DNA from 3 places in the Nocardia gipuzkoensis genome. Region 3 is predicted to be linked to each of the others. Evidence: riboswitches for the same ligand, from Rfam matches in the RefSeq annotation. Region 3 holds a riboswitch; each other region holds the start of a gene.

Region 1 (4,289 bases), 1.6 Mb from region 3:
GGTGGGTGGTGGTGGCCGGGTGCGTGATCAGGCTCTTGGCGTCACCGAGGTTGTTGGAGATGTCGACGATGCGCAACCCGTTCAGGACTTCGAAAGCGCGCTTCTTCGCCTCGTTCTGGGGTGCGTTCAGCTCGAAGGTGACCACGGTGCCGCCTCCGCTCATCTGACCGGTGGCCAGCGCGTGCTGCGGATGTGATTCCAGGAACGGGTATCGCACCCAGCTGACGGCCGGGTTGCTCTCCAGGAAGCGGGCGATGCGCAGGGCGGACTCCGTGGAATGGCGCACCCGCAGCGGCATCGTCTCCAGACCCTTGAGCAGTGTCCACGCGTTGAACGGGCTCAGCGCCGGACCGGTATGGCGCATCAGCGTTTTCACCGGCCCGCCGATGTAGTCCTGCGCGCCCAGAATCGCGCCGCCCAGCACGCGGCCTTGCCCATCGATGTGCTTGGTGCCCGAGTAGACCACCACGTCGGCGCCGAGTTCGAAGCCACGTTGCAGCAGCGGAGTGGCGAACACGTTGTCCAGCACGACTTTCGCACCCGCCGCGTGCGCCAGCTCGGTTACCCGGCGCACGTCGACCAGCGTCTGCATCGGATTGGCGGGCGTCTCGAAGAACACCGCCTGGGTGGGCACCGACAGCGCCTGTTCCCACTGGTCGAGATCCTCGCCATCGACGAAGACGGTCTCCACGCCCCAGCGCGGCAGGATCTCGTTGCACACCACGAAGCACGAGCCGAACAGGCTGCGCGCGGCGACGAGCCGGTCGCCCGCGCTCAGCAGCGCGCCCAGCGCGGTGAACACCGCGGACATGCCACTCGCGGTCGCGAAGCACGCTTCGGCGCCGTCGAGCAGGCGCATCCGCTCCTCGAACATGGCCACGGTGGGGTTGCCGTAGCGGGAGTAGACGAAGTGCTCCACCTCGCCGGTGAACGCGGCCTCGGCGGCCTCGGCACTCTCGTAGACGAAGCCGGAGGTCAGAAAGAGCGCCTCGGCGGTCTCCTCGAAACCGGAGCGCCGCAGGCCGCCACGCACGCCGAGCGTCGCGGGGCCGACGCCGTCAGGCAGTGGCTTGTCGAACGCGCCGCCGGTGATCACGACTGCCGCCAGGGCAGTCCGAGGGCACGCCAGCCCGCGCCGCCGCGATGCCCGAATTCGTCGAGCGGGCCTTCGAAGCCCTCGAGCACGTTGTAGGAGGTGCGGTAACCCGCCGACGTGGCGGTGATCGCCGCGCCCACCGAACGCTGGCCGGAGCGACAGAGGAAGACGACGGGAGCATCGGGGTCGTGACCGTCGAGCGCCTGCTTCAACTGCTCGACGAACGCCTCGTTGCGCGCACCCGTCGAGTCGACCCACTCGATCAGCACGGTCGGCCGTTCGATGGAGCTCGTGTCGGGGACGCCGACGAACCTCCATTCCGCTTCCGTCCGCACGTCCACCAGGACGGCTTCGGGATTGTCCCGCAACAGTTCCCATGCCTGCTGCGGAGTGATGTCACCGGCATAACTCATGTGCACCTCCTGCGAATCCGCACTTGCCGCGCCCGGGACCGGGGCGCCGCCAGGTCGTCACCCGGAGCACCCCACCGCGGAGGAGGGTTGCCGACCAGTAATGCCGGGGCTTGACACTGGTTCTCATGACCTTCGACTGAGATTGCACCGACCCGGGTCACCCTGTCAAACCCTGGCGCGCACCGCGCGAACGCTCAGGTGCAGACCAGCCACTTGCCGCCGGACCTGGTGAGATTCCAGGTCGACGTCGCCTCCCGCCCGTCCACCTTCGTCGTCACGGTCGCCTTGCCCCGGTCGCCGTCCACCATGGGGCTGTCGATTTTCGTGATCTCGACCGGCTTTCCGGCGCCGTCTCGGCCCGCCAGCGGCGAGCGGCTCGCGTCGAAACCCTGGCAGGCGGTGCCCGGCGGCGGCACGGCGTCGCTGCGATTGGAGCCGTCGACGAAATTGCGGACGGCCGCCACGAGGCGGTCGGCTTCTGTGACATTTTTCTCAGCGGGCGACAGCACACCGCCGAGCACGATCGCGATCAGCACGATCGCCGCGACCACCGCGGCCGCGATGAACGGGGCCGCGGAGCGCTTGTCGGTCTGATCGACCCGGATGATCTCATCCTCGCCCGGGGTCGGCTGCTGTTCGCTCATGACTCGATGATCCCTGGTCGGCGCGGGTATCGAGCGCTCGGCCCCCGGCTCAGGACCGCGGCGATCACGACCGGGGCCGGGCGGCCGCGATAGGCGGCGCGGAACCGGGTAAGCGACGGATGTGGCTTGCGATGACATCCGCCGAGTTCACGCACCGCCGCGGGGTGGGATCGACCATCCCGATAGAATCGCGGAACGGCGTCCTGCTGTCATAGCGAATCGGCAGCTCCACGCCGCGGAACGGAGCACCGTGCAGCCACGAGCCGGCAACGCCGGCGTCCGCACCGGACGGGTGCGACGAGCCGGTGCGTCAACTTAGCCTAAGCTAAGCCCAGACGTCATTCATTGTTTCGACCATAAGGTGCGCGTAAAAGATGACCGAACAGAGTGCAGTAGAGGACGGCGGTGTCCGTGAGCCCTCCACGGTGACGCAGGCTTCCTCCTCCGGGCCTGACGCGCACACCGCGAAGACCCGCCCGCTCCGCATCGCGATCGTGGGCGCCGGACCGGCCGGGATCTACGCCGCCGACGCGTTGATGAAGTCCGATGCCGAGGTGAGCATCGACCTGTTCGAGCGCATGCCCGCGCCGTTCGGGTTGATCCGCTACGGCGTCGCGCCCGACCATCCGCGGATCAAGGGCATCATCACCGCCCTGCACAAGGTGCTGGACAAGCCGCAGGTGCGCCTGCTGGGCAATATCGACTACGGCACCGACATCACCCTCGACGACCTGCGCGCCTTCTACGACGCGGTGATCTTCTCCACCGGCGCCAACGCCGACCGCGCCCTGCCGATCCCCGGGATCGATCTGGACGGCTCCTTCGGCGCCGCCGACTTCGTCTCCTGGTACGACGGCCACCCCGACGTGCCCCGCACCTGGCCGTTGGACGCGGAGAAGGTCGCGGTCCTCGGCGTCGGCAACGTCGCGCTGGACGTCGCGCGCGTGCTGGCCAAGACCGGCGACGAGCTGCTGCCCACGGAGATCCCGCCGAACGTCTACAAGGGCCTGAAGGCCAACAAGGCCGTGGAAGTCCACGTCTTCGGCCGTCGCGGCCCGGCACAGGCCAAGTTCACCCCGCTGGAACTGCGCGAACTCGACCACTCGCCCACCATCGAAGTCATCGTCGACCCCGAGGACATCGACTACGACGAAGGCTCCGAAGCCGCGCGCCGCCACTCCAAGCAGGTGGACATGGTCGCCAACACCCTCGAGCAGTGGGCCATCCGCGACGCAGGCGACCGCCCGCACAAGCTGTTCCTGCACTTCTTCGAATCGCCCGCCGAGGTGCTCGGCGAGAACGGCAAGGTGGTCGGCCTGCGCACCGAGCGCACCCAGCTCGACGGCACCGGCAACGTCAAGGGCACCGGCGTGTTCAAGGACTGGGACGTGCAGGCGGTCTACCGTGCTGTCGGCTACCTGTCGCAGAACCTGACCCACCTGCCGTTCGACGACCAGGCGGGCACCGTGCCGAACGAAGCGGGTCGCGTGATCACCGACGAGAACGCCGACGGCGCCGCGCGGTACATGCCCGCCACCTACGTCACCGGCTGGATCAAGCGCGGCCCCGTGGGCCTGATCGGTCACACCAAGGGCGACGCCAACGAGACCATCGCCTGCCTGCTGGACGACGCTCCCAGCTTCGCACCGGCCGAGCGGCCCGAACCCGAGGCCGTCACCGAGTTCCTGGAGAGCAAGGGCATTCCGTTCACCACCTGGGCCGGCTGGTACCGCCTGGACGCGCACGAGCGCTCCCTCGGCGAGCCCGAGGGCCGCGAGCGGGTCAAGGTGGTGGAGCGCGAGGACATGCTGCGCGCCAGCGAACCGCACAAGGTCTGATCACCCGGCTGCGAACGACTCCGCTGCCACCGCGACACCCCCGCTGTGGCAGCGGAAAATCCGACACTGAGGCATTCTGTACAAGTGTTCGATGCCCACCTGCACATCTTCGACCCGCGGTTTCCGTTGGCCGAGAACGAGGGCTACCTGCCCGACCCGTTCACCATCGCCGATTACCGCAAGCGCATGTCGCGATTCGACATCGGCGGCGGCGCGGTGGTCAGCGGGTCGTTCCAGGGCACCGACCAGACGTACTTGAAGGCCGCCCTCGCCGAACTCGGTCCGGGCTGGGTCGGTG
Region 2 (4,289 bases), 940 kb from region 3:
GACCGGTCCTGCATGTTCCACGCGCTCGGTGCCTGCATCGCCAACTCGAGCAATTCCTCGATCAGGTCGGGCGGCACCGGGTCGGGGCGATAGTGCCGTACCGTGCGACGTCCTCGAATCGCATCGGCCACCGAAAGTATCTGTGTTTCCATATTTCTTACTATTGGAGAGTCACACTCCAATGGGAAGAAGGCACTTTTCAGTGCGCTACACTCCGATAGGTGCGCACGTATCTCGAAGATTCGGGTCTGCCCGCCGACGTCTACTCCGCGAAGTGCCCCACGCGGGAGGTCCTGGACCACATCGCGGGCAAGTGGACGGTGCTGATCATCGACGCGCTCGCCGAGGGAACCATGCGGTACACCGATCTACGCCACCGCATCGACGGCATCTCCCAGAAGATGCTGACGCAGACGTTGCGTCAGCTGGAGACCGACGGATTCGTCACGCGGACAGTGCATCCCACCGTGCCGCCGCGGGTCGAGTACACGCTGACGGAGCTGGGTCACAGCCTGCGCACGCCGATAGCGGCGCTGCGGGAGTGGATCGAGACCAATATCAACCGAATCGAAGCGGCGCGGCGGGCCGCGGCGCTGTGAGGTGGCGACCAGCGAACCGGTCAGCGTTCGGGTCGCACACCGGTCCGGGCTAGTCGCATGGTCTCGGTCAGCAGTTTCGACACCGCCGCCGCCTCGGTGAGGAACCCGTCGTGCCCGTCGCGGGAGTGCACGATCTCCAGTCCGTCGCAGCCGGGGAGCAGATCGGCGAGCTCCTGCTGGGTACGCAGCGGGTACAGCCGGTCGGAGTCGACGCCACCGACCACGCAGGGCACCGGCGTCGCCGCGAGCGCCGCCTCGATGCCGCCGCGACCACGGCCGACGTCGTGGCGGTTCATCGCCTCGGTCAGCAACACGTAGGTGGCGGGATCGAAACGCTGGCACAACTTCTCGGCTTGGTGGTCGAGGTAGCTCTGCACCGCGTACCGGCCGCCGTTCCACGGGTCCTCGTCGCCCTGCGGTTTGTTCTCGAATCGGTGGTCCAGCTCGAATTCGGTGCGGTAGGTCAGGTGCGCGATCCGCCGAGCCAGGGCCATGCCCGTCGTCGGGGCGCGGCCGGTGCCGTGATAGTCACCGCCCTGCCAGTCCGGGTCGGCCTTGATCGCCGCGATCTGAGTGGTCTGGGTACCGATCTGGTCGGCGGTAGCGCGAGCGCCGACCGCCAGCACCAGCGCCGCGGCGACCCGCTCCGGTGCGCCGACCATCCACTCCAGCACCCGCATGCCGCCCATCGACCCGCCCACCACGGCGGCGAGCCGCTCGACGCCGAGCAGGTCCAGCAGAGCGGCCTCCGCGGTCACCTGGTCGCGGATGGAGATCTCGGGAAACCTCGCGCCCCATGGCTTTCCATCAGGGGCGAGAGTGGATGGCCCGGTGCTGCCCTTGCAGCCGCCGAGCACGTTCGTCGCGATCACACACCATTCGTCGGTGTCCAGCGGCGCGCCCGGCCCGACCATGCCGTCCCACCAGCCGGGCATCTCGTGTACGTCGTCGGGCTTGCCGACGACGTGCGAATCGCCGGTCAGCGCGTGTTCGACCAGCACGACGTTGTCCAGTCCGGGGGAGAGCTCACCCCAGCGTTGCACCGCCAGGCGCACGTCCGGGATGACCGCTCCGTTCTCCAGTCGCACATCGCCGATGGCGATGGTGCCGAGCTGCCCGTCCGAGGGCGGCAGGGCGACGGCGGAGGTCCGGGCGCTCCGTTCGGTATCCACGGTCACGTCGTCGCCGCCGCGAAACCGGCGCGCAGATCGGCCGGAATGTCCTCGAGGCCGACCGCGAGACGGACCGGTTCTGGGGCGAGCCGTTCCTCGGGTGTGAGCTGCGAATGCGTCGTCGACGCGGGGTGAATCACGAGGGAACGCACCTTCCCGATGTTAGCCACGCGGGTGTGCATGGCTGATCCGACCTGAGTGGGGTGCGTAGTCCGGTAGGTCGGCAGGGCGGCCGCATCGATCGGTCCGTCCGGAGTCCGGCCCGATTGCTCGGTCTCGAAGGACCACTGCGTCGGGTCGTGTTCGGCCCCGCGCACGGTGGATTCACTCATGGTTTGCTCCCAAAAGGTGTTCGCCGGTACAGCAGGGGTTAGCGGTGTGAACAACAACACATGCCGGCGACCTCCTGGTACGCGCTTGCTCCCGGCTTTCGGGAGCCAGGTCATCACCCGGAGCACCCCACCGCGGATGGAGGGTTGCCGACCAGCGAGCCGGGGCTTGGCGCTGATACTCATGACCTGCCCGGCATCATAACCGGCGGTCCGTCAGCGTCCGAAATCCTCCAGCGCACGCCCCTGATCGGAGGCAGTCGGCGCGACGCAGCAGCTGCGCACGAATTCGTCGTAGGTCTCGGTGAAGTTGGAGCGCCCGGCCCGGGCCGCGGTGGCCATGTCATCGTCCAGGAACAGGTCGTCCGAGCACTCCATGCCGACGTGGCCGATCAGCTGCCAGGTGCCGACGATGAGCCGCACCGCGCGGGCGTCCGGTTCGGTGCCGAGGCGCTCGGCGACCACCGCGGCGATGGCGGTGTTCTTGTCGTCGGCGTGTTCGAGACTGCGCGCGCTGACCGACGGACTGCTGCGCAGGATCCGCTGCATCTTCTGGAACTGCCGGAACGACAGCGGGTCGGCCTCACCCGCCTCGGCGGCTCGATCGACCACGGACAGGAAGGCCTGCCGCAGCGCGGCGAGTTCGTTGCCGGTGCGCGGCAGCTGACGCAGGGTCTCGGCCACGGTGCGGCCGAAGTCCTGGACCGGCCCCAGCACGATGTCCTCTTTGCTGTCGAAATAGCGGTTGATCGTGCGCGGCGAGACATCCGCGGCGTTGGCGATCTGCTCGATCGTGGTCGCCTCGAAGCCCTGGGCGTCGCACAGGTCGAGGGCCGCCGCGATGATGCGCAACCTGGTCTGTTGCTTCTTGCGTTCGCGCAGGCCCGGGGCGCTCGCGGCAGCTGCAGCGGCGCTCGTGCCCATCGACGTCGATGACTCGAGCATGTCCCGATGGTAACCCAACCCTCCGTTCTTCTGTCCGTAACAGTCAAATGTCGTATTGCGACATTTTTCGCTTGACGACAAATGGCGTCCAATGCCAGGATGGCTTCAGTTCATCGAGGGACGAGGAGATGACCGTGACGGACACGGCGACAGCGGTGCACGCGCCGCACAAACCGGGCGGCTCAGCGCGCTGGCTCGCGCTGGCAGTGATCGCATCGGCCCAGCTCATGGTGGTTCTGGACGCCACCATCGTGACCATCTCGCTGCCGTTCGCGCAGCGTGATCTCGACATCAGCGACGGCAACCGGCAGTGGATGCTCACCGCCTACACGCTGATCTTCGGCGGCCTGCTGCTGCTGGGCGGCCGGATGGCCGACTACCTGGGGCGCCGCCGGATCTTCATCATCGGCCTGATCGGCTTCGCGGGCGCTTCGGCCCTGGCCGGTCTCGCCCAGAACGGTGCGGAGTTGTTCGCCGGACGCGCGCTACAAGGCGCGTTCGCCGCACTCTTGGCCCCGGCCGCGCTCTCGCTGCTGTCGGTGACGTTCACCGAGCCAGGTGAGCGGGCCACCGCCTTCGGCGTGTTCGCGGGTATCTCCGCGGGCGGTGCGGCGCTCGGCCTGATCGCGGGCGGCGCGCTCACCGAGTACGCGTCGTGGCGCTGGTGCCTGCTGGTCAATACGCCGATCGCGCTGCTCGCGCTGCTCGGAGCGCTGGCCTGGGTGGCGAAGGACGTGCCGGCGCCGCGCGTCGGGGGATACGACATGCCCGGTGCCGTCACGGTGACGCTGGGCCTGATCGCCATCGTGTACGGCTTCAGCCGCGCCGCCGAGGACGGCTGGCTGGCCGGTGGCACCCTGGCGCTGCTGATCGCCGGACCGGTTCTGCTCGCCGCCTTCGTGGTGATCGAACGGCGGTCGTCGAACCCGCTGTTGCCGCTGCACATCCCGGGCGAGATCAACCGGGGCGGGGCGTTCCTCGCGGCACTGCTCATCCCGATCGCGATGTTCGCGATGTTCCTGTTCCTGAGTTACTACTTCCAGATCACGTTGGGCTACTCGGCGCTGAAAGCCGGCTTCGCCTTCCTGCCCTTCCCGGCGGGCATCGCGATCTCGGCGGGTGTCACCAGCGCCCTGCTGCCGAAGCTCGGCCCCCGTCCGCTGATGGTGGCGGGCGCCGTGCTGGGTGTCATCGGCTTGGTACTGCTGGCGCAGCTCGGCTACGGCGACAGCTTCCTCGCCGGG
Region 3 (4,289 bases):
CACCAGCGCGATCCGCCCTTGGCCAGGGCCACGTCGACGAACGGCTGACGCCAGGTCGTCTCCAGACCGGCGGTGAGCACCTGCGCGATGACCGCGCCGATCGGCAGCGCCAGGGTGAGGGCGGGCAGCACCGTGCCCGCGAACCCGTGCCCGCCGAACGCGGGCGCCAACCGCAACTGGAACGAGAACACCTGCAGCAGGAGCAGTCCGGTCCAGAAGGTCGGCACCGAGACACCCAGCGAGGGCAGCGCGGCCAAGGCGTTGCGCAGCCACGGCCGACGGGTCTGGGTCGCCGCGAAGGCCAGCGTGACGCCACCGATGACCGCGAAGAGCAATGCGGTGCCGGTCAACTCGAGCGTGGCGGGCAGCGCGTCACCGATGGCGTCGGTGACCGGCTGCCCGGTCGCGATGGAATGCCCGAGATCACCGCGGACGGCATGGCCGAGGGCGGTCCGATACTGTTCCCACAGCGGCCGATCCAGACCGTAGCGGGCCTGCAACTCGGCGATGGCGGCCTGGTCCACCGGTGTGCCCGAGCCGCCGCCGTCGGCCGCGATCGAGACCGGGTCGGCGGGCAGCAGATACAGCACAACGAACGACAGCGTGAACGCCGCCCACAGCACCCAGATCGCTTGCAGCGCCCGCAGGGCCAGATAGCGTGCCATGACTATCGTCCGCTCAACCAGGTGTCGAAGAACTGCAATCGCGCGGAGGCTTCGAACTTCAGGTCCTGCGTGTTGCCGCCCGCTCCGATCGCCTGGGACAGCTCCACGGTCGGGATCAACAGCCCCGCGTCGAGCACCTGCTGCTGCGCGGTGCGGATGAGCCCGTTGCGCGTCGCGGTGTCAACGGTGCTCACCTGGCCGGTCAGCGCGTCGTCCAACGCGGGGATGGGGCCGCGCGCGTTGAGATTGCGCCCTTCGAGACCGAAGTTGGTGCGCAGGATGTCGCCGTCGGCGCGGGTGGTGTTGCCGTAGAAGGTGTCGAAGTCCTTGCTGCCCTGCCGCGCCGTGGTCTCCGCCACCGACGCCAGGTCCAGCTTCAGCTCGACGCCGACCTGCCGCAGCTGCTGCTGCACCAGCTCGAGGATCGCCTGGTTGCCCGCGAACACCTGGCTGAAGAGCACCGAGAACGACAAGCGCTCACCGTTCTTCGTCCGGACGCCGTCCGCGCCGGGCACCCACCCGGCCTGGTCGAGGATGGTGCGCGCTTTCGCCGGATCGTAGGCCAGGCGGGCCGAGAGGTCGGTGTAGCCGGGTGTGCTGCCTGCCAGGACGCTGGTGGCGGGCCGGAATTGCGGGCCGAGCACGGTGTCCACCAATTGCCTGCGATCGATCGCGGGCAGCAGTGCTCGGCGCACAGCGGGATCGCGCAACGGTCCGCGGGTGACGTTGGGCTGCAGGCCGAACGGCACGCCCGGGTTGGCCGTGCTGAGCACCCGTCCGCCCGCCGCCTCGATCTGCGGGGCGTCCTGCGGTAGCGCGTCACTGATCGCGTCCAGCTGCCCGGACGCGAGACTGCCGGTGCGCACGCCGGATTCGGGCACCACGGTGAACTCGATCTTGTCCAGGTAGGCCTCGCCGCGGTGCGCGAACACCGCAGAACCCCAGTGGTAACCGGTGCGCTTGGCCAGCATCACCGCCGCGTCCTGGCGGTAGGCCGCATAGGTGAACGGCCCGCTGCCGACGTTGTCGCCGAGGCAGCGCTGCTCGGCGGGCTTCGCCGTGGTCGCGTCGGCCAGGATGCCGAGCTGCGCGGTCGAGGACGCCTGCAGGAACTGCGCGTTGGGCTTGCTGAACTCCACCCGGACGGTGAGCCGGTCGACGGCCGTGGCGCCGACATAGTTGGTGAGGTAACTGCTGCCCAGCGGCGCCTTGCCCGAGCCGAGCCGCAGGATCGAATCGAAGGTGTTGCGCACCGAGTCCGCGGTGAGCGGCGTGCCGTCGCTGAAGGTGACGCCGTCGGTCAGGCGGAAGGTGAAGACCTTCGCGTCGGGGGTGGCCTCCCAGCTCTGCGCCAGCCACGGCTTCAGCTTGCCGGTGGCCGGATCCTGGTCGGTCAGCGAGTCCACGATCTGCCGTGCCACGTACACCGTCTGGTTGGTGCCGGCCTGGGCCGGGTCCGAGCAGGTCGGCGCCTGGGACAGGCCGTAGCGCAGGGTGCCGCCCGGCCGGGGCGGGCCCGCGTCGCCGCCGGGCGCGGCCGAATCGCTGCCGCAGGCGGCCACGGTGGTGGCCGCGGCGAGCGCGCCGGCCAGCGCGAGGATTCGGTGACGGGTTCGGGTCACGAGACAACTCCAGATACTTCGGTGCGGGCGAGCTGTTCGCCCTGGCGGGGATCGGCGCCGGCGACAACGGTCGCCGACGGTCGGCTGGGCATGATGCGGCGCTGCCGGGTCATCGGCTCACCGCTTCGTCGGCAGGCCGGGCGGGTTGATCCGCGATTCGGTGACCGCCTCGCTGTGCAGCCCCCAGCGGTCGATCACCTGCTGGTAGGCGCCGTGCTCGATGGCGTGGACCAGCGCGTGCACGAACTGGGCGAGCAGGATCAGCGCGACGGCACTGACCACCCAGCGCCAGGGGTGCCGGGTCTTGGCCACGGTGGGGGTCGGGGCGGCGTCGGCGGGAGCGGCAACGAGGACGAGTGTGCCGGTCGGATCCGGTTCGCCCGGCGCGGCCGCCGCGGGGGTGGCATCGGGTGCGGTGGACGCGCTCATGCCCGCGCCCGGCGTGCGCTCGGTTTCGGCGCGACCGCGTACGCGGTCGGCCGGTCCTCGATGATCACTTCGGTTCCTCCATCGGTCCCGGCGGAAGCACCCGCACCCGGTGACCGGGGGGTTGCTGCGACGTCGACGAGCCAGGTCTCTCGGTCGCTCTGGATGGTTGGCGCCGACCCCCCGTCAACCGGTGACCGGGTCGAGCCGAATCATGATGCCCAGCAAGTGAAGCCGGGAACAAGAGAAGTAATCACCGTGAGCGTAGATCTTGTCGCACCCGGATTCATCGGATCTTTGTAGTAACCAGGCATGCGCTGCTCTGCCGAAGGGTGGTGCGAGCCCACCGCGTCATCGCCGGCGAGGTCCAGTACCGAATGCCGACGGCCCGATGCAGCATACGGCTCTTGCCGAGGGTGGGGAATGCGGCGGGTTCGTTTTCGGGCAAACGGGACTCGCCACAAAATTGCTGTTCGTAATCCATACTGCTGGACGCGTTTGCCGGAGTACTGTGCCCCTCGATCGTCCCGCCGATGAGGAGGTTTCGTGATCACAATGCGCTCTCTGACCCAATTGTCCGCTGTCGTGTCCGGTTCCATCGCTCTCGTGCTCGCCGGGCCGGGCGCCGCGCTCGCGGCTCCGGATGCCCCGATTCCCGCGTTCTCCGACCACTCCGTACAGGTGGCCGCCCCCGGCGACCTGTTCGGCGCCTACCAAGCCGCGCTCGACGCGCTGCGCGCGCTCGGAATCGCGCCGTTCGCGTACCCGACCGCGTCGGCGTTCTGCCTCGACAACACCACGGGCGGTTTGGCGCCCGCCGTGGCGGGCGCCATTCCGGGACCATGGCCGAAGAACACCGTGCAGATTCCAGGCCAGGACCTCAGCGCCGTCAAGGCTGGGCAGGCCATGTTCACCTTCGTGCCCTACGGCCTCGGTCCGGACGGCCCGAACACCGCGGGCATGCAGGTCGCCTGGCTCAACCTGAACACCGGCCGCGGCGGCACGGCCGCCATGGGGCCGCTGTCGGAGGTCGCCCGCGCGATGATCCCTTCGTCCGTTCCCGCCGACCTGCGGCCTGCGGCCGAGCAGGCGATCCGGGACTTCCTCTTCGCGGCCCTGCCGATGGGCGGGGTGCGCGCGGTCCCGGTGGACACCGGGAAGGGCACGGTGCTCGCCGCGGTGTTCGGCACGGTGCAGAACGGCGCCAAGTCCTGCTTCTTCTTGCCGACGGTCGGAATCACGCCGGTGCCATGAGGTCTCGGCCGCCGCGGCGCTGACCGCTCAGCCGAGCGAGCGACCTTTCCAGCGCGCTGTGCCGCGGCGGCGGGCCCGATGCGAACGCGCCCACAGCAGCAGATACGCCGCCACCGACACCGGATGCGCGGCGGCGGCCAGCACATCCGAGGCCCGCAGCGGACCGCCGGTCTCGGTGGAGCGGGCCAGCAGCCGCCCGCCGACGGCGGCCAGCCAGCCGATGGCGCCCGTCCGCCGGACCGCGCCCCTGCCGAGCACTGCGGCCACTGGCGGCACCCAATAGGCAAGAGCGGCAACGAGTCCCACCGCCGCTCCGCCCGCG

What was found. Region 3 has a riboswitch for S-adenosylmethionine ahead of LTT66_RS37320 (hypothetical protein). Riboswitches for the same ligand answer to the same signal wherever they lie in the genome.
Region 1: it holds a riboswitch for S-adenosylmethionine, as region 3 does, so the genes downstream of both, LTT66_RS09975 (rhodanese-like domain-containing protein) here and LTT66_RS37320 (hypothetical protein) in region 3, are expected to answer to the same signal.
Region 2: it holds a riboswitch for S-adenosylmethionine, as region 3 does, so the genes downstream of both, LTT66_RS06935 (PLP-dependent transferase) here and LTT66_RS37320 (hypothetical protein) in region 3, are expected to answer to the same signal.

What each region holds. Positions count from the first base shown of each region.
Region 1 covers NZ_CP089225.1:2,164,448-2,168,736, forward strand. The annotation lists gene LTT66_RS09970 (O-succinylhomoserine sulfhydrylase) at 1-1,096, opposite strand, end outside; gene LTT66_RS09975 (rhodanese-like domain-containing protein) at 1,093-1,509, opposite strand; SAM riboswitch class IV at 1,524-1,640, opposite strand; gene LTT66_RS09980 (Rv0361 family membrane protein) at 1,704-2,153, opposite strand; gene LTT66_RS09985 (FAD-dependent oxidoreductase) at 2,639-3,991, shown strand; gene LTT66_RS09990 (amidohydrolase family protein) at 4,076-4,289, shown strand, end outside.
Region 2 covers NZ_CP089225.1:1,485,201-1,489,489, reverse strand. The annotation lists gene LTT66_RS06950 (nitroreductase family protein) at 1-152, opposite strand, end outside; gene LTT66_RS06945 (winged helix-turn-helix transcriptional regulator) at 222-599, shown strand; gene metX (homoserine O-acetyltransferase MetX) at 620-1,777, opposite strand; partial or broken gene LTT66_RS06935 (PLP-dependent transferase) at 1,774-1,953, opposite strand; SAM riboswitch class IV at 2,180-2,290, opposite strand; gene LTT66_RS06930 (TetR/AcrR family transcriptional regulator) at 2,317-3,045, opposite strand; gene LTT66_RS06925 (MFS transporter) at 3,174-4,289, shown strand, end outside.
Region 3 covers NZ_CP089225.1:543,807-548,095, reverse strand. The annotation lists gene LTT66_RS02510 (ABC transporter permease) at 1-665, opposite strand, end outside; gene LTT66_RS02505 (ABC transporter substrate-binding protein) at 668-2,287, opposite strand; gene LTT66_RS37320 (hypothetical protein) at 2,405-2,716, opposite strand; SAM riboswitch class I at 2,792-2,885, opposite strand; gene LTT66_RS02495 (hypothetical protein) at 3,269-3,967, shown strand; gene LTT66_RS02490 (glycosyltransferase) at 3,995-4,289, opposite strand, start outside.